DNA from 3 places in the Hafnia paralvei genome. Region 3 is predicted to be linked to each of the others. Evidence: riboswitches for the same ligand, from Rfam matches in the RefSeq annotation. Region 3 holds a riboswitch; each other region holds the start of a gene.
The links. Region 3 has a riboswitch for cobalamin ahead of cbiF (cobalt-precorrin-4 C(11)-methyltransferase). Riboswitches for the same ligand answer to the same signal wherever they lie in the genome.
Positions count from the first base shown of each region.

Region 1: another riboswitch for cobalamin. It lies ahead of btuB (TonB-dependent vitamin B12 receptor BtuB); the one in region 3 lies ahead of cbiF (cobalt-precorrin-4 C(11)-methyltransferase).
Region 2: another riboswitch for cobalamin. It lies ahead of K9N75_RS05070 (cobyrinic acid a,c-diamide synthase CobB); the one in region 3 lies ahead of cbiF (cobalt-precorrin-4 C(11)-methyltransferase).

Region 1 covers NZ_CP083737.1:120,424-130,319, reverse strand. Annotated here, with positions in the region: gene btuB (TonB-dependent vitamin B12 receptor BtuB) at 1-1,809, opposite strand, end outside; cobalamin riboswitch at 1,874-2,068, opposite strand; gene trmA (tRNA (uridine(54)-C5)-methyltransferase TrmA) at 2,189-3,292, shown strand; gene K9N75_RS00595 (YijD family membrane protein) at 3,386-3,775, opposite strand; gene fabR (HTH-type transcriptional repressor FabR) at 3,797-4,465, opposite strand; gene sthA (Si-specific NAD(P)(+) transhydrogenase) at 4,709-6,109, shown strand; gene oxyR (DNA-binding transcriptional regulator OxyR) at 6,092-7,018, opposite strand; gene K9N75_RS00575 (glutathione peroxidase) at 7,170-7,904, shown strand; gene K9N75_RS00570 (dihydrolipoyl dehydrogenase) at 7,994-9,442, shown strand; gene argH (argininosuccinate lyase) at 9,504-9,896, opposite strand, start outside.
Region 2 covers NZ_CP083737.1:1,110,207-1,120,102, forward strand. Annotated here, with positions in the region: gene K9N75_RS05045 (PTS sugar transporter subunit IIA) at 1-286, opposite strand, end outside; gene K9N75_RS05050 (DMT family transporter) at 577-1,554, opposite strand; gene K9N75_RS05055 (AraC family transcriptional regulator) at 1,652-2,473, opposite strand; gene K9N75_RS05060 (Dps family protein) at 2,595-3,149, opposite strand; gene cobD (threonine-phosphate decarboxylase CobD) at 3,459-4,538, opposite strand; cobalamin riboswitch at 4,742-4,934, shown strand; gene K9N75_RS05070 (cobyrinic acid a,c-diamide synthase CobB) at 5,109-6,473, shown strand; gene cbiB (adenosylcobinamide-phosphate synthase CbiB) at 6,473-7,426, shown strand; gene K9N75_RS05080 (cobalt-precorrin-8 methylmutase) at 7,476-8,120, shown strand; gene cbiD (cobalt-precorrin-5B (C(1))-methyltransferase CbiD) at 8,117-9,280, shown strand; gene K9N75_RS05090 (cobalt-precorrin-7 (C(5))-methyltransferase) at 9,277-9,879, shown strand; gene K9N75_RS05095 (decarboxylating cobalt-precorrin-6B (C(15))-methyltransferase) at 9,869-9,896, shown strand, end outside.
Region 3 covers NZ_CP083737.1:2,142,418-2,152,313, forward strand. Annotated here, with positions in the region: gene pduB (propanediol utilization microcompartment protein PduB) at 1-698, opposite strand, end outside; gene pduA (propanediol utilization microcompartment protein PduA) at 695-979, opposite strand; gene pduF (propanediol diffusion facilitator PduF) at 1,599-2,414, shown strand; gene pocR (transcriptional regulator PocR) at 2,700-3,602, shown strand; cobalamin riboswitch at 3,964-4,157, shown strand; partial or broken gene cbiF (cobalt-precorrin-4 C(11)-methyltransferase) at 4,367-4,624, shown strand; gene cbiG (cobalt-precorrin 5A hydrolase) at 4,605-5,681, shown strand; gene ychF (redox-regulated ATPase YchF) at 5,944-7,035, opposite strand; gene pth (aminoacyl-tRNA hydrolase) at 7,170-7,760, opposite strand; gene ychH (stress-induced protein YchH) at 8,075-8,347, shown strand; gene prs (ribose-phosphate diphosphokinase) at 8,560-9,507, opposite strand; gene ispE (4-(cytidine 5'-diphospho)-2-C-methyl-D-erythritol kinase) at 9,815-9,896, opposite strand, start outside.

The sequences.
Region 1 (9,896 bases), 2.0 Mb from region 3:
ACCACGAACTGTGAGATGAGACGTAACCGGATAGGAAGCAGAAATATCAACTGTGCTGTAACTTGGCAACACCTGCTGTGTGGTGTTGTACTTCGAAGTGTTATTGTCATAACGGCGCCCATAATATTGGTATGAAACGTCCATATCAACGTTAAACATCGTCCAATCGAGCTGATATTTTGCCTGTCGCTTCGCGCGACGCGCTAATACCTCATCCGTTTTGTCATTGCGTGGATCCATGTACTGCAAGGTTACCTGATGGGTAAAAATGCCGGTATCGATACTTCCTGTCCACTCCACACCTTTAATGGTTGCAGAATCGATATTGTCATAGCTGCCTGCATTGGCATTAGGCGCACTATAGTAAGTAATCAGATTCTCTATTTTGTAATGATACGCCGATAACCGCCAGTCAAGCGGCCCCGTTAACCCTTCGAGCCCAGCTTCCCATTGCTTGGAGGCTTCTGGTTTCAGATTTGGATTGGAATCAATGTTAAAACGTGTTGATCCAAACTGCTGCCCAAGGGATGGAGCCAAGAATCCGGTGCCATAAGATAGGGTAGTTCTATAACCTGGCGTGAACTCCCAACCGGCCGCGGTTTGCCATGTACCATGCCAGCCAAACTGTTCATCTTTATCTTCACGCCCGGAGGCTTCCACCGTGACGTCCCCTAGCTTTTGCTGACCGCTGAGGTATAGCCCCGTGTTGTCGCGTTTGTAGATATCAGACTTACTCGTGTCAGAAGACGTGAGACGCTGCTGCTGCCAATCCACGCCAGCACTGATTTGCCCGTGTTCGAGACTATAGGTATTACCCCACTGGATATTACGCTGATCCATATCGTCAAGGGTGGAACCATCATGGTAGCGACCATATTCACTGCTGTAATTGTAATCTTTAACCTTCTGATAACTACCTGTCAGTTGAGAAGAATATGCACCCGACAAAAAGCGTAGTCCGGCATCATAGGTATGGTTGTAGGTTTGACCTTCATTAGCACTATAGGCTGGCGTGAATGGCGGGCTACCTAAGTCATAATCACTGTTATTGGTGTACCCGTAACCACGGGCAAAACCAGAAAGCTCGTTGCTAAATTGGTGGTCTACGCCTCCCCAGAAGGTTTTGTTACGGTAGCCGTCATCGTCACGATCTGGCGCATAGGTTGAGCCCGGCTGCACATTAAAACCCTTGGTGCTTTCATAAGAACCAGCCAAAGTGACTTTAGTATTATCACTCACTTTCTGACGAACACTGCCGTCGTACTGCTGGAACCCTTTGGACCCCACACCAGCATTGATCTGCGCGCCTTCTTTGTCTGTTTGTGTAATCACGTTGATTACGCCACCCATAGCACCAGAACCATACACCGCCGAGCGAGGCCCTCTTATATACTCAACTCGTTGAACCAAAGAAATTGGGATTTGGTTGAAATCAGCAGTATTTGAAATCCCTGGGCGCGCAACAGGAATACCATCCACCAGCACTAAGACCTGACTCGCACTGGTGCCACGGATATACATTGTTGAACTCTGCCCCATCCCGCCATTCTGCACGATATCCACACCGGGTAAGCGGCGCATAACATCGTTTAGTGTTTTAGCCTGCCAACGGTCGATATCGTCTCGGGTGACAATATCCGTCGGTGCCAACACGGTTGATACCGGTTGAGCAAAGCGTGAGGCGGTTACGACTACATCATCATTACTATTTGCAGATGAATCAGAACGTGTGTCAGAAGTATCTTGCGCCCAACCGGAGAAAGCGGTGACAGACAAAGCTGCCATCAGCGCATTTTTTTTTATAGTCATGCAAAAGCATCCAAACTTAATTGGCAGGATGCCGCGAGCCGTGGCGTTAATTCGCGAAAACCACGTGAAGCGACGTATTCCGGCAGGTCTTCGGGCTTAGGATTTGCGTATCTTCCAATACGCACCGGGCGATGACTTCCCATCTGCAATGACAGTGTCAAAATATCGCCGTGACTTCCCCATACCGCTGCGCGTCAGCTCCGGATTCAAACCGGATTCCCTTTTCACTCTCCACTGGAGACCGGGCCGCCATGCTAAGTGAAAACCTATTCAGATGTCTAGACTTCTATGATGACGAGATAGAATAAGTCACAGAGCTGGACATCATTATTCCATCGCCTACAATCGCCCCTCTATTATTACGCTAGTGAGAAATGCCATGACCCCGAATACGCTGCCAACCGATCAATATGATGCCCAACTCACGGAGAAGATCACCCGACTGGCCAACATGATGACCCCGTTTGCGGCGCCTGAGATCGAGGCATTTCGCTCACCGGCCAGCCATTACCGTATGCGCGCCGAGTTTCGCGTATGGCATGATGAGTCCGATCTTTACCACATCATGTTCGATCAGCAGACGAAGCAGCGAATTCGTGTTGATCAGTTCCCAGCAGCAAGTGAACTGATCAACCGTTTGATGACCGTCATGATGGATGAACTGCGTCCAAATCAGGTTTTGCGCTTTAAACTGTTCCAGATCGACTATCTGTCGACGATGAACAATAAAGTCGTGGTTTCTCTTCTTTATCACCGCAAGCTGGATGAGGAATGGAAAGCACAGGCCGAAGCGCTACGCGATCGCCTGCGGACTCAAGGTTTTGACATACAGCTGATTGGCCGAGCGACCAAAACCAAAATCTGTTTAGATCAGGATTATGTCGATGAGTGCCTGCCGGTTGCCGGTCGCGACATGGTCTATCGTCAGGTAGAAAATAGCTTTACTCAGCCTAATGCCGCGGTGAACATCAAAATGCTCGAATGGGCACTAGACGTCACGAAGGATTCTAAGGGCGATCTGCTGGAACTGTACTGTGGTAACGGCAACTTCTCTCTTGCACTGGCGCGTAATTTTAACCGCGTATTAGCCACCGAAATTGCTAAGCCTTCTGTCGCGGCTGCACAGTTTAATATTTCCGCCAACCACATTGATAACGTACAGATCATTCGCATGGCGGCTGAAGACTTTACTCAGGCAATGAACGGTGTGCGCGAATTTAAACGCTTGGAGGGCATTGACCTAAAAAGCTACCAGTGTGAAACCATTTTTGTTGATCCACCGCGCAGCGGCTTAGATGACGATACATTACGTATGGTGCAGGCCTATCCGCGCATTCTGTATATCTCCTGCAACCCTGAAACGCTGAGTGCCAATTTGGAAACGCTGCACGAAACCCATCAGGTAAAACGCTTAGCGTTGTTCGATCAGTTCCCATACACCCATCATATGGAATGTGGCGTATTGCTGGAAAAGCGTCGTTAATTTCAGGCCCATCATTGAATGCAAAAAGGCAGCCAAACGGCTGCCTTTCTTATATAAGTCATCTATAAATCATCTGCGGCTATTACGCGGATGTCACTCAGGATCGTGGAAGTCTTTGTCACTATCCGGCTCGGCATTTTTCTTGAATGCCTTGATGCGATAGGCAATCCAAAAGACCAAAACAATACACAGGATAGTTGGCATAAAGTTGGAGCCGATTTCTGGATACTCTACACGCACAATGGCGCTATACATCAGTAGGCCAAGCAAAAAACATGAAGAAGAGAGAACCGGCATGCCTTCAGGCATTGAGCAGTTCAGATAGCGCTGATGCAGGCAATAAACAGATAAAACCAGCGCTAACAGCGGAAACACCGAAAACGGCACGACAGAGCTAAATAATGCGGCAAAGGAACCGCTGATAGAAAGCCCAGCAACCAAAGACAGAACTAATGTTCCCACATCCAAACGACTTTTGATCATGACCAACCCTATGCTTTAAATTTATTCCTGAGGCTGAGCCTGCTGCCCGACATTTTCATGTAAATGCGCTATATGTGCTTTTTCTTGCTCACGGCGGTACCAATAATAAGCGCCCTTGGAAATCATCCGCAATTGCAACACTAAACGTTCTTCCAACAAACGACGGTGTTCCATATCAATATCTAACGCTTCGGCACCCGCACTAAATACGATGGTCACCATTGCCTCGGCCTGAGCTTCGGTAAAGCTACGCGGCATGTGATTTTCGATTTCAAGATAGTCTGCAAGTTCCGCAATAAAATGCTGAACTTCACGCTGAACTGCAGCACGAAACGCAGCCGAGGTGCCGGAACGTTCCCGCAATAACAGCCGAAAAGCATTCGGGTTATTGCCGATGAATTCCATAAAAGTCGCCACCGAAGTGCGGATAACGCTGCCCCCTTTGGCGATACGCTGACGAGCCTGACGCATTAGCTGACGCAGCATCAACCCGCTTTCATCCACCATCGTTAATCCTAACTCATCCACATCGCGAAAATGGCGATAGAAGGAAGTAGGCGCAATACCGGCCTCCCGAGATACTTCACGCAGGCTCAAACTCGCAAAGCTCCGCTCAGCGCTAAGCTGATTAAAAGCGGCCTCTATCAGTGAACGACGAGTTCGTTCTTTTTGTTGCGCTCTGACGCCCATATTAATATCCGGTTAAATGTAAGTTTCTTCTTCCACCGTAGGTTTTTTAAGATTTTGATACGGTGGTTAAACGCCACTATATCAAACTTTACCCCAACCATACCTCTATGACCTTGTGAACTGTATAGCTAGGATGACAAAAATAGGAGGGGAATTGCCACGAAAAGCATAGGGGTGATTGGGGATACCTTGTTATTATGTTAAGGTAACGTTGTATTTTTGTATAAGAAAGGCCTACCCTACATGCAACAGCACTATTCTTTTGATGCCATAGTCATTGGCTCAGGTCCCGGTGGTGAAGGCGCCGCCATGGGGCTGGTAAAACAAGGCGCGCGGGTTGCCGTAATAGAACGGCATTTTAGCGTCGGCGGCGGATGTACCCACTGGGGCACTATCCCATCAAAAGCACTTCGCCACGCAGTTAGCCGCATTATCGAATTTAACCAGAATCCTCTTTACAGCGACAACTCCCGAATTCTTAAATCTACTTTCCCCGATATTTTGCGCCATGCCGATAGCGTGATTAATCAGCAAACTCGGATGCGTCAGGGTTTTTACGAGCGCAACCATTGCCAGTTGTTTTCTGGTGACGCTGAGTTTATTGACGCCAATACCATCAGCGTCAGCTATCCCGATGGAACTCGTGACACCCTAAGTGCAAAAAATATCATCATTGCCTGTGGTTCACGTCCGTATCATCCATCAGGTGTCGATTTCAAACATCCACGAATTTACGATAGCGATTCCATTCTGCAACTTAACCATGAACCACAGCACATCATTATTTACGGAGCTGGGGTAATTGGCTGCGAATATGCCTCGATCTTCCGTGGTTTGAGCGTAAAAGTCGATCTCGTCAACACACGCGACCGTTTACTGGCATTCCTCGATCAAGAAATGTCAGACGCACTCTCTTACCATTTCTGGAACAATGGCGTCGTTATTCGCCACAACGAAGAATTTGAGCAAATTGAGGGCGTAGAAGACGGCGTCATCATGCATCTCAAGTCCGGTAAAAAAGTCAAAGCGGATTGCCTGCTGTATGCCAACGGGCGTACCGGGAACACCGACGCATTGAAGCTGGAAAATGTGGGGCTTGAGGCGGATGGGCGCGGCCTTCTGAAAGTCAACAGCATGTACCAAACGGCAATCTCGCATATCTATGCCGTCGGCGATGTTATTGGCTACCCAAGTTTAGCTTCTGCGGCATACGATCAGGGACGTATCGCGGCTCAGGCCATTATGCAAGGCGAAGCCAACGTACATCTGGTAGAAGATATCCCAACAGGGATTTATACCATTCCTGAAATCAGCTCAGTGGGCAAAACTGAACAGGAACTCACAGCAATGAAAGTGCCGTATGAGGTTGGCCGTGCGCAGTTTAAGCATCTGGCTCGCGCGCAAATTGCCGGCATGAGCGTGGGAAGTCTAAAAATCTTGTTCCACCGAGAAACTAAACAGATCTTGGGGATCCACTGTTTTGGCGAGCGTGCCGCCGAGATCATCCATATCGGTCAGGCAATCATGGAACAAAAAGGAGAAGGTAATACCATTGAGTATTTCGTGAATACTACCTTCAACTATCCAACCATGGCTGAAGCCTATCGCGTCGCGGCACTTAATGGGTTAAACCGCCTGTTCTAGAACACTGCACTGCTGTTTCATCACGCCTTGCATATGCTCGCGGATCACTTCCGCGAGCTGCTCGTAACGCGCTCGCAGCGGAGACCCCGGACGATAAACTAGCGCAATAGTACGTTTTGGCTCTGGTTTGTAACATTGCAGATAGCAAATACCATCACGTTCACGCTCTGGCGGAACCGCCAATGCTGGCAGCAAAGTAATACCGCTTCCTGCCGCCACCATATTGCGTAATGTCTCCAGACTGGTTGCACGGAAATGCGTATCTTCATCCGCCCCAGCTTGGAAACAAAAACCCATCGCCTGATCGCGTAAGCAGTGCCCATCTTCCAGCATCAACAGATGTTCACCAGACAGTTCGGACATAGCAATTTTGTCTTTGCTTGCCAGAGGATGTCCGTTATACACCGCGAGTTTCATTGGCTCATCGAACAATGGGACTTCGATAAAAGCTTCTGTCTCTTTCACTAATGCCAAAATTGCACAGTCCAGTTTACCGCTGTCCAGTTGCGCCAGCAGTTGCTGGGTCTGCGCTTCATGCAGATACATCTCCAGCTTCGGGAACGTTTGGTGCAGTGTGGGAATAATCTGTGGCAGCAAATACGGTGCGACGGTCGGGATCAAGCCAATATGCAGAGGGCCGGACATCGCTTCTCCCTGCTGGCTAGCCATTTCTTTAAGAACTTTCACTTCCCGCAGCACCGTACGCGCTTGATCAACCAGCAATAAGCCTGCCTGAGTGAACAACACCTTACGGCTTGTTCGTTCCAGAAGCATCACGCCCAGTTCATCTTCCAGCTTACGAATCTGACCACTCAACGTGGGCTGGCTGACATGGCATGAATCCGCCGCACGGCGAAAATGGCGGTGTTCAGACAGCGCCACTAAGTATTCCAAATCTCGAATATTCATTTTTATCCTCCGAACCATGATAGCTCATGGCGATAAATAAGATAGCAATGAACGATTAGAACTATCAAGCCTAAGAGTGAATAATGTCCATCAACGAACGGCGATATGCCAACACCAGTGATTTTTAATCTAATAATTAAAGGGTTAATCCATGTTTACTAGCCAAGAAGGTAAGAAAATTCCGCAGGTAACTTTCCACACCCGTCAGGGCGACCAGTGGATTGACGTCACTACCGATGACCTGTTCAAAGACAAAACCGTTATCGTATTTTCTCTGCCAGGCGCATTCACTCCGACCTGCTCATCTAGCCACCTACCACGCTATAACGAGCTGGCTCCAATTTTCCATGAAAAAGGCGTCGACAGCATTCTGTGTGTTTCTGTGAACGATACCTTCGTAATGAATGCTTGGAAGGCCGATCAAAAAGCCGAGCACATTACTTTCGTTCCAGACGGTAATGGCGAATTCACCAAGGGCATGAACATGTTGGTTGAAAAAGCTGACCTTGGTTTCGGCCCACGCTCATGGCGTTACTCCATGCTAGTTCGCAACGGCGTGGTAGAAAAAATGTTTGTTGAACCAAACAAACCAGGCGACCCATTTGAAGTTTCTGATGCCGATACCATGCTGAAGTATCTGGCTCCCGATTTCAAAGTACAGGCGTCTGTTTCCCTGTTCACCAAACCAGGTTGCCCATACTGCGCCAAAGCGAAACAAATCCTGCAAGACCGCGGTATTCAATACGAAGAAATCGTGCTGGGTAAAGATGCAACGACCGTTAGCCTGCGCGCTGTAACGGGTCGCGCTACTGTTCCACAAGTTTACATTGGTGGGCAACATATCGGCGGCAGTGATGACTTAGAGGTCTACCTGCAACAAGCCTAATAACCTGCAGTAGTCGTTATTATAAAAAAAGAAAGCCAACACTTTGGCGGGCTCGTCCCGCCTTTTTTCCGGTTTCAGGAGATAGCTTGATGAAAGAACTCAATGTTGACGTGGCCGTTATCGGCGGCGGAACTGCTGGCTTAGGTGCCTATCGCGCAGCCAAACTCTCAACGCCAAGCGTAGTTATGATCGAAGGTGGCCCATTCGGTACAACCTGTGCGCGCGTGGGTTGTATGCCTTCAAAATTATTGATCGCTGCAGCCGAAGCCGTGCATCAAATTGAACGGGCTCCTGGCTTTGGGGTTCATCCGCAAGGCGAAATCAAGATTGATGGCCGCGAAGTGATGGCCCGCGTTAAGCGTGAACGCGACCGCTTCGTGGGTTTTGTGATGGAAGGCGTCATCAGTATTCCTGACAGCGACAAAATTCTCGGCTATGCCCGTTTTATTGATGACAATACTTTGCAGGTTGACGATCACACACGCATCGTCGCAAAACGCATCGTGATAGCCACAGGTTCCCGCCCAACATGGCCGGCGCCGTGGAATGAACTAGGCGATCGGCTCATCATTAACGATGACGTCTTTAACTGGAATGACCTGCCTGAATCCGTAGCCGTATTTGGCCCCGGCGTTATCGGTTTGGAGTTGGGACAAGCGCTCCATCGTTTAGGCGTGCAAGTAAAAGTATTTGGCGTTGGCGGCGCAGTAGGGCCGTTAACCGATAGTGACGTACGTGACTACGCCCGTCGTGCCCTGGGCGAAGAGTTCTATCTTGATCCTGATGTGAAAGTAGAAATCATGCAGCGCGAAGGCGATCGCGTATTTATCCGCTATCAGGATTTAGACGGCAAACCGCAAGAAATCATGGTCGACTACGTACTAGCCGCGACCGGGCGCCGTCCAAACGTAGATAATCTGGCAATTGAAAACACCTCTCTGGAGCTCGACGCTCGCGGTGTTCCGGTGGCCGATAGATTAACAATGCAAACCAGCGTGCCGCATATCTTTATCGCCGGTGATGCCAGTAACCAGCTACCACTGTTGCATGAAGCCAGCGATCAGGCTCGTATTGCTGGAGATAACGCAGGAAGCTATCCAGAAATTAAGCCCGGCTTACGCCGGAGCTCCATTTCTGTCGTTTTCTCTGATCCGCAGATTGCGATGGTAGGTTCAACCTACCGCGAGCTAAGCCAAAAATATGGCGCCTGCGGCTGCTTCGAAGTGGGAGAGGTGTCCTTTGAAAATCAGGGGCGTTCTCGCGTAATGCTACGCAACAAAGGTCTATTGCACGTTTATGGCGAACAAGGCACTGGCAAGTTCCTCGGCGCTGAAATGATGGGACCTGAAGTTGAGCACATTGCACATCTGCTGGCATGGGCGCATCAGCAAGGTATGACCATTGATCAAATGCTTGATATGCCGTTCTACCATCCCGTGATTGAAGAAGGCCTGCGTACCGCGCTGCGTGATTTACAAAGTAAATTGCGTATTGGAGATACCGAAACAGAGCGTTGCATGCGCTGTCCGGGCGAATAACCTCGCTGCATTTGTATTAAAACCGGGCATTGCCCGGTTTTTTTCTATGGTGCTAAAGGCGTTATAGCAAACGCTGTTTTGCGTCGGCAATGGCCTGAGCCACCTGATGTGGAGATACGCCCCCTTTGGCACTTCGCTTATCTAAGCAAGATTGCAGCGACAGAATAGGATAAACGTCGTCACCAATCACACTGCTGAATTTTTGCAGCTCGCTAAGGCTTAATGCCTCCAAAGCTTTGCCCTGTTTGATAGCACCGACTACCGCTTCGCCCACAATATGATGAGCCTCGCGGAAAGGAACACCTTTCGCCACGAGATAATCCGCCAGTTCGGTGGCGTTTGCATAGCCTTGCTCAGCCGCTTCCTGACAACGAGGGCGTTTAACCTGAATCCCGTCCAAGACTAAAGCCGCCATATGCAGACAGTCCATCCACGTATCCAGAGCATCAAACAG
Region 2 (9,896 bases), 1.0 Mb from region 3:
GGCGTGTTACGCAAATAAACGGTCTTATCACATGTTCTGTGTCAGTGTGCGGTAAAGCAACGACATAAGGGTGGGTGGGAAGAGCCGTTGGATATAGTTTCTCGCGCTGTTTAATTGCGGGTAAAAAAGAATCGCGTACGTAGCCACGATTTTTTAATGATAGAAATATAGAGTCAAAGTAATCACTCTGATGTATAAAGGAACTGTCTATAAAAGTCAGTTCCTCGAAAAAATAGGCATCGGGATCTGAATGAGTATCTATATTATCTATAGCAGCTATGGTCATATAATTAGCCTTACTTAAAAGCTAGGGGTTGTAATGATATTAATCATTCGAGATAACGATGGCGAATACTATCGATAACAAAAAATGCCCTATACATTGGGCATCATATTAATTTTAGAAAGCTTGATCTAGCTCACCAATTTATAACCGATAAGCTGGAAGAAAAATAAGGATATGTAGTTGATGTCACATAATAGACTTTAGGGGAATAAATCCCCTTATTTTCTCAAAGCCGAAGTGAGCTCAATAATTTCAATAGAAACGTTGTTGAAATATTTTTTATAAATCCTTCAGCGACTCTCATCCATCGTTTGCAGTGGCGTGATTATCACTGGCGTTGATTTTACTCTCATGGCGCTGATTACGCCGATAATCAGACATGTGATACCTACCAGTGTCAGCACGGGAGGCCATTCGTGACGCCAAATAAAGGCATAGCTCAAACCAGCGAGCGTTTCAAACACAATAAGCGGTCCCACTTTGGCGGTAGGTAAGCGTTGGCTTGCCTGATTCCAACATAGTGTCCCTAACCATGAACATAGCAGACCGATAGCGATCATTAGGCCAACAAACACCATGGGACGCGGGCCAAACGGCATCGGAAAATCACTTTCTGTTATGGTCGAATGCCCCCATACCAGCGCATAACCAATAACTGCCAGCGGTAGGGTGACCAACCCCTGTGCGGTGGCCCAGGTTGTCGGGCTTTTGTCCGGGTGTGTTCTTAACCAACTGGCGTTGCGCATGGGATACCATGTCCAGCACACTACCGCGATGAAAGCTAAAACTAAACCAGTGGCATAACGGAACATATCTGTTGGCGCGTGTGCGCTCTGTAGTTCGGCCACGTTGACGCAGCCCAGACCTAAAGCGATTAGTAGTAGCGACGGGGCAAGGTGTCGCCATGAAAGCTTCCCATCGCGGTGGCTGTATTTCAGATTGGCGCTCACCGAAATCACCACCGGCAGGGTACCAATAATCATCGTGCTCACCGGTGCGCCAGTGCGTTGAATGGCACTCGCCAAACACAGGTAATAGATAAAGTTACCAACAACGGTAAGCTTGAGCGCTTCAAGCCAATCAGTGCGTATTAGCTGACGTAGACGATGGCGATCGTGCCACGCCAGAGGTAACGCAATGAGACCAAACGCCAAATAGCGTCCTACGGATTGTAAGCTGGCTGGATATTCCGGCACGATAAGCGGGCCCACAAAAATCAGTCCCCACATTAGCCCTGCCGTCAGCGCGTAAAGCACTCCGATTAGCATCGTTCTACACTCTTAAAATGGATTATGTTAAGAGTCTAGAAGGGGTTTTTAGAAGCGTCTTGTAGCAGATTGCTGTTTGAGGAAAAACGTCAGAAAACTACCGTACTTGTTTTTGATAGCGTGCAGGCGTGACACCGTAGAAGCGGTTAAAAGCGCGAGTGAGGTGAGCCTGATCGGTGAGGCCTACCGCTGCGGCCACCTGCGCAGGCGGCAATCCCTGAGTCAGCAAGTTTTTAGCTTCGTATAAACGATAGGCCATCAGCATTTGCTGCGGTGTGACGTGGTATTGCGCTTTAAACTGGCGCAAAAAATGGTAAGGGCTGAGATCGGCCAACGTTGCCAGCTCAGGTAATGTCATACGTTTGTCCAGATGCGCACGTAGATACTCTTTTACGACCGTGAAACGTTGCGGGGCATCCAGCCTGAGCGGTTGCGGTGCTTTCGCCCAATGACGCGTCAGCGATAGTAATTCACTCAGCAAGCTTGATTGCGCCAACGGTTCATCGCTTTGCCACAGGGCATTTATCAGTGCGGTAGTCGCTCTGGCAAACTGTGGATGGTGTGTCACCGCGTCGTTAAACCACCAGCTTGGTTCACCACTGACCTCGGCTAAAATCTCAGGCGTGAGATAAATCATGCGATAGCGCCAGCCGCCTTCGGTGCCAGACTGTCCGGTATGTAGCTCATCGGGATTCATTAAGACCAATGAATCAGCGGGGGCGACATGATTCACACCGCGATAGCGAAAGCGCTCGGCGCCATATTCAATTGCGCCAATACCATAGGCTTCGTGCGTATGGGGTTCAAATTCATGATGCTCGATATGCGCCCGATACACTTCAACGCCGGGCAAATGAGCGAAGTGTTTAAACTGGGCACGATCTCGATCGTCAACAAATTGGGCTGGAACGCCGTGCATAGAAGAATCTCTGGTAGAAACAGGGATAACCGCGATTAATTTATCACTATAGCGGAATTAGGCGGGGGGGAAATAAAAAAGCAGACCCGAAGGTCTGCTTTTGCCGTTCTCGCCAAAAAAACTAGTGGCCAGAGGTTTGTGACTGGCGGCAGGCTTCAAACAGGAACCACACGCGGCGTTCGGTTTGATCTACCCAATTTTCAATCAGGCTAGTGGTTGAAACGTCATTATGTTCGCTACACACAACATGTGCTGCACGCAGTTCGGCGGCTAACAGCTTGTTGTCTTCGCACAGTTCAGCCAGCATATCCAGTGGTTCAACGTACTCAGCATTATTATCTTTAATACGCTGCATTTTAGAGATCTGTCCGATTGAATGCAGGGTCATGCCGCCCACTTTACGTACGCGCTCGGCAATATCATCCGTCATTGCGAATAGCTCTGCGCCTTGCTCGTCCAGTAGCAGATGATAATCGCGGAAATGTGGACCGCTCATATGCCAGTGGAAGTTTTTAGTTTTCAAATAAAGCGCATAGATATCAGCAAGAATGGCATTCATTGCACCACTGATTTCTTTGGTTGCCTCAGCGCCCAAATCGCTTGGGGTTGCCAGAGGAATGAATTGACGTTTTTTAGCGTCACCGACTTTGCTTTTGTCCAATTTTGGTGTGCTCATCTTCATCTCCTAAGGGTATTGATAGATTCACCACTCGCAGTCTAGTCACTGTTTGGTACGGAATCAGTATAGATCATCCTCACAAAATTAGAGCTCAATATGTATGACAATTAGCGCCATTCCTGTACCTGAATCTGTACACTTTGACATGCTTTTCCCTTAGCACCCGCCTCTCAGAACGATCCGCAGTAATCTCATTTTCGGATAATACGGGGGAATTTTTTATACGGAGCTTATCTATGAAACCCGTTTTCGCTGCCTTCTCTCCAACCTTGAATTAATTCACTACACGAAGCAGGGTAGCGGGCTTCAGCCATCCGATAAAATCTGCGTTAATGCGGCAATCAGACGATCGTTATCCCGTGAATTCTTGATCGCCACACGATAATAATCTGCGCTAAGCCCCGGATAATTGGCGCAATGGCGAATCAAAATATGGTGCTCTAACAGCGCCTGCTGCAGGTTAATGCGACTATTGGTGCAGCGTACAAAAAGATAGTTCGCCGTAGGAGGCCACACTTTGAGCTGCGGCAATGCTTCCAATGCCGCGAGCATTCTTGGCTGCTCTTCTGCCAGCCAGCGATGGGTTGCGGCGATGTAATCCACATCATCCAGAATAATTTCGCCCGCTAACGCAGCAAACGCGTTGATAGTCCATGGTTCGCGCTGTTGTTTCATCCGCGTGACTAGCGGCGCATTGGCGCTCACCAAATAGCCTAAGCGTAGGCCAGGAATAGCGAAAAATTTGGTCAGAGAACGCAGCACATAGAGATGAGGATATTGAGCTAATAAAGGGATGAAGCCTGATTCAGTCGGTATAAAATCAAGAAAAGCCTCATCTAAAATCAACGCAATATTCATCTGCTGGCAACGGTCAGCTATCGCCATCAACAAGCTTTTATCCACCAGCAAGCCGGTCGGATTATTGGGCGTGCATAAAAATAGGCAATCAAGATCCGGAGTTAATGCTTCAAGCAAGCGCTCATCGGGTTGAAACCCCTCTTCTTCGAGCAGAGCATAATCGACAATCTTGCAGCCAATTCGCATTAATGCGCGTCGATATTCGGCGAAACCGGGGGTAAGCAACAGTGCTTTAGCAGGTTGGAGTTGATTGACCAACGCAAATATGAGTTCGGTTTCTCCATTGCCAGCCATCACCCATTCATCAGGACAATCATGATGTCGAGCCAGCGCTGCGTGTAGTTCACGGTATTCTACGTCGGGGTATTTTTCTGCTACTGCCATCTGGTTGATGATGGCGTGCTTAAGGGATTCAGGCATGCCTAATGGATTGATGTTGGCGCTGAAATCAATAATGGCGTGAGGAGAAACGCCTAGAGTGAGTGCGGTTTCTAAAATGTTTCCGCCGTGCTGGCTGCTAATGGCCATAGATATTCTCGCTTCCTGAATAACGACGATATGTTAACCCATTTACTGTTTATTCTCGGTTTTTGTTGATCTCACAGTGGGTATCTCTATGTCTAATGATTTACCTTGTATACCCAGCATACTTCAAGTTGCCTTTTTATTGGCTGTGTTCATTTGCCGCCTCAATGCAACTCGAATGACTAGGGTATATCCCAGATTACAAAATGAAACTAAGACATACAGGTTTTTGACGTTCCGTAAGGACGTCAGGAAGGAGGTGCGTATTCCAATACAATTCCTCCGCAGCCCCCGCTGCTGTGATGCCGACGAACCCACAAGATGCCACTGAACGATATCGGGAAGGTGTGGGTAAGGATGACGCTAAGCCAGAAGACCAGCCTGTAAGCCCAATTGATTGATCGCTGTTGCGTGATTTTATTCGGGTATTTCTATTAATTTCAGCTCCTTCGGTGGGAAGTGAGTTGTCATTGTTTCCCTGCATGTCGCCGCATAGGCGGCGGTGCAGCGTGCTGCTATGACAACGCAAAGCCCATCCATCAGGATGGGCTTTTTTGTTAGGTAGACGAATTGATGAAGGCATTTCTGATTGGCGGAACCGGTAGCGGCTGTGGCAAAACCACGCTGACCCTCGGACTGCTGCGGGCATTTACCCGCCGCGGTTTAAAGGTTCAGCCGTATAAAGTTGGGCCCGACTACATTGATACTGGGTGGCACAGCGCTGTCTCCGGTGTTGCATCACGCAATCTGGATGCCTTCATGTTGCCTGCGTCTACGCTCAATTGGCTGTATAACCAACATATGCAGGCCGCTGATATTGCGGTGATAGAAGGTGTGATGGGGCTGTACGACGGCTTCGGCACCGATCCCAACTATTGCAGCAGTGCTGGTATGGCGAAACAGCTTGGCTGTCCCGTGATCTTGCTGATCGATGGCAAAGCCGTTTCTACCTCGGCGGCAGCAACGGTGCTGGGATTTTGCCATTTCGATCCTGAAGTGCGTATCGCTGGCGTTATCGTTAACCGAGTTAACAGTGAACCCCATTATCAGTTGTTAAAACAAGCCATTGAGAAATATACCCAAGTCCCCGTTCTCGGTCGCATTCCCTCGTTGCCTAACGTCAGTCTGCCCGAGCGCCATCTAGGTTTAATCACCGCCCACGAACAGCATGACATGGATGAACAGTGGAACACGCTGGCTGACCACCTCGAACAACATATCGATCTTGATCGTCTACTGGCGCTGAGTAACGTTGAGCCGGCCACCAATGCCAGCGCACCCAGTTTACCTGCATCTGAATCAGGCCGTGGTTTAACTATGGCTTTAGCCGATGACGAAGCCTTCCACTTTTACTATCCCGATAATTTACAGTTGCTTGAGCAAATCGGTGTCAACATCGTGCGCTTTAGCCCGCTGCGAGACGCTGCTCTGCCCGAATGCCAGATGGTTTATATCGGTGGTGGCTATCCTGAATTACATGCTGAAACGCTAACGAAAAATCACGCTATGCGTCAGTCATTGCGTGACGCACATCAGCGCGGCGTGGCTATCTATGCGGAATGCGGTGGGCTGATGTATCTCGGCACTAGCCTGAAAGATCAAAATGGAAATACACACGAGATGACCGGTATTTTTGCCGGCGAAAGTCGAATGGAAGGGCGGCTCAAGCGATTTGGCTACTGTCAGGCCACGGCGCAGCAAGACACCGTGCTGGCGGCACGAGGGGAAACTCTGCGCGGCCATGAATTTCATTACTCGGATTTTCACGCAGATATTCCGTGTGCGTTCCAGTTTGAAAAACAGCGCGATGGCGTCACGTTACAACGCTGGCAGGGAGGCTACCAGCGAGGGAATACGTTGGCGAGTTATCTGCACGTGCACTTTTATCAGAGACCGGAAATGCTGAAGCACTGGCTAGAACGAGGGAGAGCCCTGTGATCAGTTTCTCCGCCTGCCTAGTGGCGTATCTGCTGGATTTACGTTTAGGCGATCCACCCACGTGGCCGCACCCGGTGCGTTGGATCGGCAATTTTATTACCTTTCTCCAAGGCCGGATCCGAGCGTTCTGTCACACCACAACCTCTCTCTATATAGGAGGCGCTTGCCTGTGGCTGATTGTGGTTGGGGTGAGTTGGGGGGCGACCTACGCGCTGCTTGCGTTTCTAACCCAGATTAACCCTTGGCTTAGCTGGGCTGCACAGGTGTGGATTATCTACACCCTATTGGCGGGACGCTGCTTAAGCGACGCGGCGATGGCCGTCTATGTGGCACTTCAAAACGGTTCGCTGGAAGAGTGCCGCCGTCAGCTCTCCTACATCGTCGGGCGTGATACGTCTGAATTGGATCGTCCACAAGTGACTCGTGCGGTAGTTGAAACGGTGGCTGAAAACAGCGTTGACGGCGTGATTGCGCCGCTTTTTTTCCTGTTTATTGGCGGTGTCCCGCTGATGATGGCTTACAAAGCGGTTAACACCCTCGACTCGATGGTGGGTTACCGCACGGAGAAATATCGCGCTATCGGCTGTGTGTCTGCGCGCATGGATGATCTTGCCAATCTGATTCCTGCTCGTTTGAGCTGGCTGTTGCTAAGCCTTGCCGCCCGCTTGCTGTGCCTTAACGGTAAACAGGCGTTCAAAATTGGCTGGCGCGATCGGTATCTGCATAAAAGTCCGAACTGCGCATGGTCTGAAGCCACGGTGGCTGGTGCGCTGGGTATTCGCCTTGGCGGACCCAATAAATACTTTGGTGAGCTCGTAGATAAACCGTGGATCGGCGATGAAGAACGCGAGATCGATATTCAGGATATTCGCTTGAGCATCCGTCTGATGATGACGGCTTCCGCGCTGGCATTAGCGCTCTTTGCGCTAGTCAGATGGCTGATTGTGATGTGAGACTTTTTAAAAAGGCGGGTAGGGCATGACGAATAACTCAGGGTTGACCATGGACTACAACAAAAATCCCCAAAACATCGAGCAACAGAGCTTTGAAATTATCTCGCAGATTATTGCCGAAGAGCGCCCTAGCTATCGCTTTGTCGATGAAATCCAAGAAAAAATCATCAAGCGAACTATCCATACCAGCGCTGATTTTGAATGGTTGGATATTCTGCATTTCTCACCTGACGTACTAAGTCGAATTACTCAGGCGCTGCGCAACGGCTGCACGATTTATACCGACACCACGATGGCGCTATCTGGCATCAATAAAACACAGCTGGAACGCTTAGGTTGTCAGTGGAAGTGCTACATCGCAGACCCCCGCGCTGTAGATATCGCTAAAACGCAGGGCATCACTCGTTCGATGGCTGCGGTGGATTTAGCGGCGCAAGAATCGGGTGAAAAGCTGTTTGTGTTTGGTAATGCGCCTACCGCGTTGTTTCGGTTGCTCGAACTGTATCAGCAGGGCGTGATGACGCCAGCGGCGGTGATCGGTGTTCCGGTCGGTTTTGTTGGTGCCGCGGAATCTAAACAGGCGCTGGCGGAAAGCCATGTGCCTAACATCGCTGCGCTAGGGCGCAAAGGGGGCAGCAATATTGCCGCTGCAATTGTTAACGCCATTCTGTATCACATGAGAGATGCGCAATGAGTGAAAACGGGCTGGATACGCTGTGGCATAACGGCAAAAGCTATCGCAAGGGCTACACCACCGGTTCTTGTGCTACGGCAGCGGCTAAAGTGGCGGCGTTGATGGCGCTACGTCAGCAGGTGATTAATCAGGTTTCGATTGTGACCCCTTCTGGCATCACGTTACGGCTAAACGTTGAACAACCGCTCATCTGCGGGCAGCAAGCCAGTGCGGCTATACGCAAAGACGGCGGAGATGACGTTGATGCAACCCATGGAATGTTGATTTTTGCGCAGGTCGCACTTAATGACAGCGGCAGCATTACCATCGGCGGTGGTGAAGGGGTCGGTACCGTTACGCGTAAGGGGATTGGGCTACCTATCGGTAGCGCGGCAATAAACCGTACACCGCGACAAACTATTGAGCAGGCGGTGCGTGAAGTCATAGGTCCCGAACGCGGCGCTGATATCGTGATTTTCGCCCCTGAGGGTGAGGAGCGGGCGCAAAAAACCTATAACGGGCGGTTAGGCATTCTGGGGGGAATTTCGATTATCGGCACCACCGGCATTGTGACCCCAATGTCGGAAGAGAGCTGGAAACGTTCACTGGCTCTTGAATTGGAAATGAAGCGCGCTCAGGGCATGACAAGTGTGATTTTGGTGCCGGGTAACCACGGCGAACGCTTCGTGCAGGAACATATGCAAATTGACGCTGAGCGCGTGGTGACTATGAGTAATTTCGTTGGCTATATGCTGCAAGAGGCACAGCGACTGGGATTCCAGCGCGTAGTGCTGGTGGGGCATTTAGGCAAACTGATCAAAGTCGCAGCGGGGATTTTTCATACCCACAGCCATATTGCCGATGGGCGGATGGAAACACTGGTTGCTCGATTGGCGTTGTTGGGGGCCCCGCATGAATTTCTGCGCGCGGTCTTTGAATGCAGCACGACGGAAGCTGCAATGGAGCTGATTGAACAGCAGGGTTGGCAGGCTGTTTATGATGATATTGCACAGGCCATTGGTGAACGGGTGAAACAAATGCTGCGTTTTGCTCCACAACCTTTTTGCTGCGATGTGGTGCTGTTTTCATTCGACAACGTTGTGCTCGGAAGTAACCGTCCAATCAGCGAGATTGTGTCAGCGCTCCACACACAAATGACCTACGAAAAGGAGTCGTTATGATTCACATAGTTGGTATGGGGCCAGGAGATCTGGATTACATCACCCCGCTAGCGCTGCGTTTAATTGCGCAAGCCGATGTGTTGGTCGGCTGGCCGCGTCATTTAGCGTCGTGTGCTGATTTCCAAGGAGAAAAACGCTCAATTGGCACCGATCTGGCTAAAGCTGCGGCGTGGCTACAATGCAATGCCGATCGCAATATCGTAGTGTTGGCGTCGGGCGATCCGATGCTATTCGGTATCGGTAAACGGCTATCGCAAGATCTCGAACCGGCTAAGATCCGGATCGTACCGGGAATTAGCTCGATTCAGTATCTCTTCTCGCAGATTGCCATCGATATGAATGACATCTACATCACCAGCAGCCACGGAAAAAAGCCTGATTTCAATTTCATCTTGCAGCACGACAAAGTGGCAATGGTCACGGATTTGCATATTGGCCCTTATCAGATCGCCCAAGAGATCCTCCTCCGCGGACAAAAGCGCACGCTGGTTATCGGCGAGAACCTGACTTATCCCGATGAATGTATCCATATCTTGCCGCCTGAAAAGGTACAGCAAGCGTATGCCATGAACGTAGTGGTGATCCTCAATGAAAGATGATCTATTTTTGCGCGGCC
Region 3 (9,896 bases):
ATAACCAGAATGACTTCGTTACTAAAGCTGGTGCCCTGTGCGGGGGAACTGTAAGCCACTACGTCAACGTTGGCGGATTTCACGGCGGTGTCGGCCATCAACACGCCAATCGAGGCAGGCGCGCCAACAATCACGCCACAAGAGCGACCCAGCGGTGCGCCAAAGGCTTTTTCCAGCGCGTGGCTAGCGCGAGCGCTGTATTGCAGTTCAATGTGGCCCGCTTCATTGCCGTAAACGTCGCCAAAGGTCCGGTCTAACTCTTTCAATGCCACTTCGACGGCACGTTTCACATCAGAAACGTCATCGCCACCAAAGATAATCAGCGAGCCATGACCCGCGCCGCCTTTGGTATCGCGAGGTAATTCAATGCTGACCACTTCGGTATTGGTGGCTTTTACGGCTTCATCCGCCGCCATGATGTGTGGCCCCGCGCCGGTGCGAGCGCCCAAAATACCGATCGAGCGATAGCGTTTTTCCAACTTCATTGCGTCCAGTAGGGCGCTGTCTACGTTGGCGATAACCAGTCCGACCGTGTCGCCGATGGCGGTACCAACAAATTCCGTTAAACTGCAAGCTTTCTCAGCCATAGCCGTATCTCGTTGTTTATAGGATGGTTGTGTAGAAGACGCCGGAGCGTGTTCACTGACTTTTGCTATCACCTGCGCCATGATTTGATCGACCAGGTCATTGCTTTTCATTGGCTATTTCCCTTTGGCAAAAATTTCTCGACGTCGGTATGAGGGCGCGGGATCACGTGAGTTGATTTCACTTCGCCTACGTTGGCGGCGGCAATGGCGCCTGCATCCGTGGCTGCTTTCACGGCCCCGACGTCACCACGTACGATAACGGTGACCAAGCCAGAGCCAATTTTTTCATAGCCTACCAACGTCACATTGGCCGATTTCACCATGGTGTCGGCGGCCTCAATGGCAGCGGTCAGACCTTTGGTTTCCACCATTCCTAGTGCTTCTTGTTGCATAAATACCTCGACGGAATATCAGATGCCGTGTTCTGGCTTGAATTGTCATATTCATAAATAACGTGTCAGGTTCGTGCTGAGAATGAATATACAAACAAGCAATGGAAAAGAATGGTTGTGTTGAATTTACTGGCAGGAATGATTAGCGATGAAATAACAAATTATTGCCGTGATGTGTTTTAACTGATTGTTTTGTATCGGGTGTTTTCTTGAGGGGATGTGGTAATAATTAGTTGTGGACTCAACACAATTAAAATTAAGTTCGTGACACTGTTTATTCTTTTTGGTATTGCGCGCGTAATAAAAGCGCAGGCGTATTAATGATGCGAGCGAGCTCACATCAAAAGAGAATTTGTGAGCGTGCTGACAATAATGAAAAGAATAAATGACAAGAAAATCACATTAATTAATTAACGCGTAAGGGGCTTATTTGCTGGTTTTAAATGATTTTTTTACAGAGCAATGACAATAATTTGTTATTTGAACTCTAGTTTTTGTTTGATTCGCCGTGAATCACGACAACACTTTCATTTTCACCCTCTTTATAGTGGTGTAGTCAAGGAGCGTGCATTACTGAACACAACCTATTTATCATAATAACTTCTAACAGGGTGATCCTATGAACGACTCGCTCAAAGCTCAATGTATTGCAGAATTCCTTGGCACCGGGCTGTTTTTGTTTTTCGGTATTAGCTGTCTGGCGGCAATGAAAGTGGCCGGTGCCAGTTTTGGTTTGTGGGAAATTTGTATCGTGTGGGGATTGGGGATTTCGTTGGCCGTCTATCTGACGGCTGGGATTTCTGGAGCTCATCTTAATCCTGCTATAACTGTTGCTCTATGGCTGTTTGCCTGTTTCCCAGCACGAAAAGTGCTCCCTTACAGCCTTGCGCAAATCGCAGGAGCTTTTGGTGGCGCAGCGCTGTCTTACATGTTGTATCACAACTTATTCACCGATTTTGAAGCCGCGCATCAGATGGTTCGTGGGAGTTTGGACAGTCTGCAACTGGCCAGTATTTTCAGTACCTTTCCCGCATCGGCTATCAGTGTTTGGCAGGCCGCATTTGTTGAAATCGTTATCACATCAATTCTGATGGGACTGATTATGGCGCTGACCGATGATGGTAACGGTGTGCCACGCGGCGCATTAGGTCCACTCTTGATCGGTATTTTGGTGGCGGTGATTGGCGCGGCAACAGGTCCGTTAACCGGCTTTGCTATGAATCCAGCACGCGATTTTGGCCCTAAACTATTTACATTTTTTGCTGGTTGGGGAAAAGTCTCGATGACCGGCGGGCGCGATATTCCTTATTTCATCATCCCGATCGTGGCTCCTGTCATTGGCGCTTGTCTAGGTGCTGCAATCTATCGCTTCTTGATTTGCAACAATCTGCCTTGCAATGCCTGTAAGTTGGAGGATGAGAAAGCCGCTCATTAACCCTGTTTCCTCATCTTGGTTTGATGAAACAAGGTGAGGAAATTTCGTGATCTACGCGAGTTAATGGACGGATTATAGTCCTCTGTTGATTATGGCTCTGGTATGGTGAATGGTAGCTGACTCCATTTCATGAGAGTGTACACCTTCATTGAGAAATCGTTTTCCACATCATGGATAGGAATAACAATCTAGCAAAGAAGAAACATATTATTCATTACAGGGACTATACGTAGTAATAAACGAAATTTTATAACAATAAATCAAAATTGACTGAGAGGTTTTATCATGATTTCTGCCAGTTCTCTAAACTCAGAGCTCATAAATAAAATCGCGCAGGATTTTGCCCAAGCAACCGGACTGGCCGTGGTGGTGGTGAATATTCACGGTGAAGAAATTTCCGAGCTGTTCAATTTTACGCCATTTTGCCAGTTGATGCGTCAAGACCCCGTTAACCATCTCCGTTGTCGAATGAGCGATCGGTGTGGTGGCTTTGAAGCGTCAAAGTCTAATGAACCTTGTATCTATCGCTGTCACGCCGGACTAACGGATTTTTCTATTCCGCTGGTTATTGCAGGCCACCTAGTAGGGTTTGTTTTATGCGGTCAGGTCCGACTCCATTCTGATGTCTATTTAATTGATATTCTTAATGTTGATAATCAATGGCAGCAGGATCAGGCGTTGATGGATGAGTTCCATAATGTGCCCATGATGGATTTTTCTCGCGTGATTGCCTCGGCGGATTTACTGAAGCTGATTGTTGAGAACTGCCTTAAAAAGCATCTGAATTTCGTGGTTATCAACGATAATAAAGACAGTAAAGAGCCGGGTAGGATACGTCCAGTTCATCCTAATGACAGTAAAATAAAGAAGGCATTACGCTACATTGATACGCATCTCTCTGAAGAGCTGCGTTTGGAGGATGTGGCTGCTAGCGTGTATCTCAGCCCTTATTATTTCAGCAAATTATTTAAAAAGTATCAGGGAATTGGTTTTAATGCTTGGGTCAATCAGCAACGGATGATCCATGCGAAAGAGATGCTGCAACACAGCGACTGGAGTATTGCCAGTATTGCCAAAAATCTGGGATTTTCACAGACCAGCTATTTTTGCAAAGTGTTTCGTCAGGCCTATAACGTCACGCCACAGGTATTTCGCTCAATATCCTCTGAACGCAGGGGAGTAGAGTGATAGCCGCTGTTCACATATCAATGTGTCATGTGGCTTGCACGGGGCAATCTATTTTAAAACTTAAATACATAGTAGAGTCGTAAAAAAGTAAGGACAAGTTTTTACTATTTTTTATTTCGGGAGTGTTTGTCTAATTCATTGTTTTCAATATGTCATTGCCAGTGTTTGTAGCAATTATTTGTTATGCTGAGCAATAAATTCACTTGAAAAAAATGAAGTTGACCATTTATTACGATCGTAGGGGTGTATATTCGTTACTAACCTTGCTATCGATGATTAATTATCAGATGACAATAATGAAAATAAATGTGTGGTTCAGACGGAAAAAAGGAATGAATAATAGAGTCTACTGAAATTAGATAATGTGAGTGACTGAAATGGTTATGTCGTGTCCTTGAGTAAAAGACACGATTGGGAAGGGGGTGATAAATCCCCCGCAGCCCCCGCTGCTGTGATGCTGACGAACCCGCCGAGACCACTGATCTAACAGGATTGGGAAGGTGACGGGAGAGAATGACGCTAAGCCAGAAGACCAGCCATATCAGTAAAAACGTTTCAACTCCTTCGGTGGGAAGCGGGTTGTCATCAGATGCGCGCAGCGGTGTCGTTGCGTAAATGCATCTCTATGACCCTGCCTATCCCGCTAGAAATGGCGGGATTTTTTTATGCAACATTCAGACAAACAAGCATTTATTCGCATAGGAACTGGCCGCAGGTGCTATAGCCGCTTATTGACTCGGATGCCGGTGACTCAGTGGGCTCCCATACAGGAAATGTATCGCGTCGCCGAGCGTTTAACGGCCGGCGGCTTTCCCGTCGATACGCCGGTTGTCGTGGTGTACAAGGCGACATGGGCCGAAAGGCGAACGGTTCGCGGTACTCTGGAGGAGATCGCCGAGTGGGTTCATCAGGCGGCGATCCATAAAACTGCGTTGATATTGGTGGAGGCATTTCTCGGCGATGAATATCACTATTCCAAACTTTATGATGCGGGGTTCAGCCATGAATATCGTCAAGCCTGAATCGATCGCGCTATTTTGTCTCACTCCTGGCGGAGTGCGGCTGGCGCGGCGTTTGAGAACCCATTTGCCGCTGAGTTGTTTCACCAGCGACAAGCTGATGGAGGCGGGTTTTTTACCGTTTAACGGCAGCTTTGGCGATACTCTGCGCGAGGCATTTAAGCAGTATTCGGCGCTGGTGGTTGTCGGGGCTATTGGCCTGACCGTCAGGGTCATCGCGCCGCTGGTGAATGACAAAATGACGGATCCTGCGGTGGTTGTTATTGATGAGGGCGGGCAACACGTCATCAGCCTGTTGTCGGGTCACTTGGGGGGTGCCAATGCGCTAACCCGCTACTTGGCAGGCCTTATAGGTGCCGATCCGGTGATAACCACCGCTACGGACGTCAACGAGATGGCGGCACTGGATACGCTGGCAACCCAATTGGATGCTGAAATGCATGATTTTCGCCACGCAGCGAAAGTGGTTAATCAAATGTTGGTCAGCAATCAAAAAGTAGGGCTGTGGTGGGATGCTCCTCTGCTAGTGGAACGTGAGCGCTGTGATATCCGAGGATTTACTCCCGTTGAGTCTCTGGATGCGTTGCCGCAGTTGGACGCCTTAGTGTGTATTACTATGCGCGATAGCTTACCGCTGCCAACTGAACAATTAACAGCACTTCCTGTTTATAAGTTGGTGCCACGTCGGGTGGTTGCGGGCATTGGATGCCTTCATGCAACTTCGTTGCAAATGCTGGTTGAATTGCTACAACGGCAAATGGCAGAGAACCACTTCGATATTATGGCACTGCGCGCGATTGGCAGCGCCGTCGTTAAAAAAGATCAGCCTGTACTGCACCAATTAGCAGAGTGTTGGCGGGTGCCGTTTGAACTGTTCAGCGCTAGCGAACTGAACCGGCATGGACAACATTTATCTGCACCTGACTTTGTCCGTCAAAAGATGGAGCATAGCTGCGTTTCACAGCCAGTTGCATGGCTGATGAGTGACGGTCAATTAGTTGGTAATACGCTGCGCCAGCAGGGCATCACGATCACGTTGGGATTATCGCACTCATGTTGACGGTGATTGGCCATGTTGGCGGCGCGTCTAGTGGTAAGAATTTATTCTCTGTGCGTCTCTGTAGCAGAAGTCATACAGCGTGTTGGCAATCTTTCAAAGAGGTATCGCGTTGCATGCATTCGATAGCTGGGCTGTTTGGCAGCCAGTAGCTACCAATGGCGATCGTTTAATGAAAGTAAAAATCCACGCAATTGCGTGGATTTTATAGGGTTTGTTAATCTTCATGAGGTTCAATGAAACTTCATGAGACGACAAATTTTAATTAGACGTTGAACAGGAAGTTCATTACATCGCCATCTTTAACGATGTAGTCTTTGCCTTCTGAACGCATCTTGCCGGCTTCTTTCGCGCCTTGTTCACCTTTGTAGGTGATGAAGTCATCGAAGGAGATGGTTTGAGCGCGGATGAAGCCTTTTTCGAAGTCGGTGTGGATCTTACCTGCTGCCTGTGGGGCGGTCGCACCTACAGGGATCGTCCATGCTCGTACTTCCTTCACGCCAGCGGTGAAGTAAGTTTGCAGATTCAGCAGTTCGTAACCCGCACGGATTACGCGGTTTAGACCGGGTTCTTCCAGACCCAGCTCGGCCATGAACTCATCACGGTCAGCGTCGTCTAGCTCAGCGATATCAGATTCAACCGCAGCACACACAGCAACGACGACAGAACCTTCTTTAGCCGCGATTTCACGCACGGTGTCTAAGTATGGGTTGTTTTCGAAACCGTCTTCGTTAACGTTAGCGATGTACATGGTTGGTTTTAGCGTCAGGAAGCTGAGGTAGCGGATAGCCGCTTTGTCTTCGTCAGTTAAATCCAGCGCACGCAGCATGCCGGCGTTTTCCAACTGCGGCAGGCATTTTTCGAGCGCAGCAAGTTCAGCTTTTGCGTCTTTATCTCCGCCTTTTGCTTTTTTCTGGACACGATGCATGGCGCGTTCACAGGTGTCTAAGTCAGACAGTGCCAATTCGGTGTTGATAACATCGATATCTTCAGCAGGATCGACTTTATTATTCACGTGAATGATGTTGTCGTTTTCAAAACAACGCACAACGTGGCCAATGGCTTCGGTCTCACGGATGTTAGTCAGGAATTGGTTACCTAGACCTTCACCTTTGGATGCCCCTTTCACCAGACCTGCAATATCAACGAATTCCATGGTAGTTGGCAGGATACGCTGTGGTTTTACGATCTCAGCCAGTTTATCCAGACGCGGATCAGGCATAGGAACGACGCCGGTGTTCGGTTCAATGGTACAGAACGGGAAGTTTGCTGCTTCGATACCCGCTTTGGTCAGCGCATTGAACAGAGTGGATTTACCAACGTTTGGCAGGCCCACAATACCGCATTTGAATCCCATGTGTTATCACCTTAACTTATTGAATATCAACAGCTATATTTTAGCATGTCGAAGAAATTAGAAATTATCCGCCAATTATACACGCAAAGTGCCTTTTTCTCGAATCATCCCGCGTTAAAAGGCGCGTGGAGTAATCAGCAAGGGGTTGCTTTGAAACCATTCATGCGAGCCATTGCGCGATCGATACCTTCTTTCAACAGCACCTCGGTGCAGCGCAGTGCCTCGTCGATAGCGTCATCGATCAGTGGCTGTTCGCTGGCTAAAGGTTTACCTAGTACAAAGCCGACAACCTTGTTTTTATCGCCCGGATGGCCAATGCCAATGCGTAGGCGGTAAAAGTTTGGGTTATTACCCAGTTTGCTCTGAATGTCTTTTAGCCCATTATGGCCGCCGTTACCGCCGCCCAGTTTTAATTTGGCAACGCCCGGAGGAAGGTCTAGCTCGTCGTGGGCAACCAAAATCTCATCGGGCTGGATGCGATAGAAAGTGGCTAAGGCCGCAACCGCTTTGCCGCTTAAGTTCATAAACGTGGCTGGTACCAGTAGACGTACATCATTACCCGCCAGATTGAGGCGTGCGGTATAGCCATAAAACTTGCTTTCTTCTTTCAGTGACTGGCCGTTGCGCTCAGCCAGTGCATCGACGAACCACGCCCCTGCGTTATGACGGGTTTGCGCGTACTCCGCGCCTGGATTAGCAAGGCCGACAATTAATTTGATAGTCACGTTCAGTTCCACGTATCAGAGAAGAAATTCAGCCGCGCATTTTACCCCTATGGGGCGGGAATGCAAAAACTAGGCGCTAAGGTTATCCCAGAGATAAAAGAAGATAATGGGTTGGATAAATAATAAGCTAGCTACATACTTTAAAGTGTTAAAGCTTATGTAAAATTAACGTAAAGAAAAATAAGTGAAAAAGCACAAATTGTGATGTGTGGCGCAATAACCATACGTGATATGAGTCTATACTTTAAGCATAAGGAAAGATTGAACGCCGTTAGGCGTAACACATAAAGTGTTTTAACTTGAGGAGGTGATATATGAAACGTAAAACTGCCATGAGGCTCGGTAACGTTTTTATGGGGTTAGGCCTAATCACCATGGTGGGAGGCGTAGGTTACTCTGTGCTGGCCCAGTTACCTCAGCTTAATCTACCTCAGTTTCTCTCTCACGGTGCCGTAATGAGTATCTTCGTTGGGGCGCTGTTATGGCTGGTTGGCGCGCGTATTGGTGGTCATGAACGTGTCGCCGATCGTTACTGGTGGGTTCGCCACTTTGATAAACGCTGTAATCGTAATACTCGTCATTCTTAACCTTTCACAAACGGTTGTGTTAAATAATAAGATCGTGTTTAAGAACAAGTTAGTTATTAAGGTTTAGTGCTTACCATTACTGATATTAAAGCGATTGAAATTAAAACGCCGCAATGCTTTCGCAACGCGGCGTTTTTTTGTTTGCGTCCTACCCAGTGCAAACAAAAAACGGCGGATTGCTCCGCCGTTTTGCTGCATGTTGAACGAGTTTCTTAGTGTTCGAACATTGCAGAGATAGATTCTTCATTGCTGATACGGCGGATAGCTTCAGCCAACATGCCAGACAGTGTCAGGGTGCGAACTTTCTTCAGCGCCTTGATTTCGTCAGACAGAGGGATGGTATCGCAGACGATGATTTCATCAATAACAGAGTTTTTGATGTTGTCGATCGCATTGCCGGAGAAGATAGGGTGGGTTGCGTAGGCAAACACACGTTTTGCACCACGTTCTTTCAGTGCTTCAGCGGCTTTACACAAGGTGCCACCGGTATCGATCATATCGTCAACCAGTACGCAGTCACGACCCGCAACGTCACCAATAATATGCATAACCTGAGAAACGTTAGCGCGAGGGCGACGTTTATCGATAATAGCCATATCAGTATCGTTGAGCAGCTTAGCGATTGCGCGAGCACGAACCACGCCACCGATGTCTGGTGAAACCACGATTGGGTTTTCCAGATTCTGTTGCAGCATATCTTCCAGCAGGATCGGGCTACCGAATACGTTGTCTACCGGCACGTCGAAGAAGCCTTGAATCTGTTCAGCATGCAGGTCCACGGTAAGAACGCGGTCAACACCTACGCTTGACAAGAAGTCAGCCACCACTTTCGCAGTGATTGGCACACGAGCAGAACGCACACGGCGATCCTGACGGGCATAGCCAAAGTAAGGAATAACGGCGGTAATGCGGCCTGCGGAAGCGCGGCGCAGTGCATCAACCATAACAACCAGTTCCATCAGGTTATCGTTGGTGGGTGCACAGGTGGACTGGATGATGAAAATATCACCACCGCGTACATTTTCGTTGATTTGTACGCTCACTTCGCCGTCGCTAAAACGACCTACAGCGGCGTCACCAAGGCTGGTGTACAAACGGTTGGCAATACGTTGTGCTAGTTCCGGGGTAGCGTTACCAGCAAAAAGCTTCATATCAGGCACGAGAAGAACCTCAGGCTTGCGTCCAGAGAAGTTGGTAGTACAGACACGTTAAACAGGGGGCGGTGATAGCGTGCTGCATTACCCTACGGGTGTTTCAGAACTCAAATATTCCTCGATATTAAGGCTGTTCGTATTACCGACAGCCTCAATGGCGGTGAATATGTCTAAGCTCTCTTCATTTGCCAAACAAGACAAATGGCCGAGTCAAAACGTGGCTACTTGCGCTAAATTGTGCTCATAGTTCGCGCTATCAACGTGTATCAGAAATCCCGAAGGCGTTTCGAACGATGCACATCAAACGTAAAAATCATTTTACGGACTCAATAAACTCTGAGCGGACAAGGTGTAACGGTGAAGTGTTAACGCCACGCGCAACAAAACCCTTGATC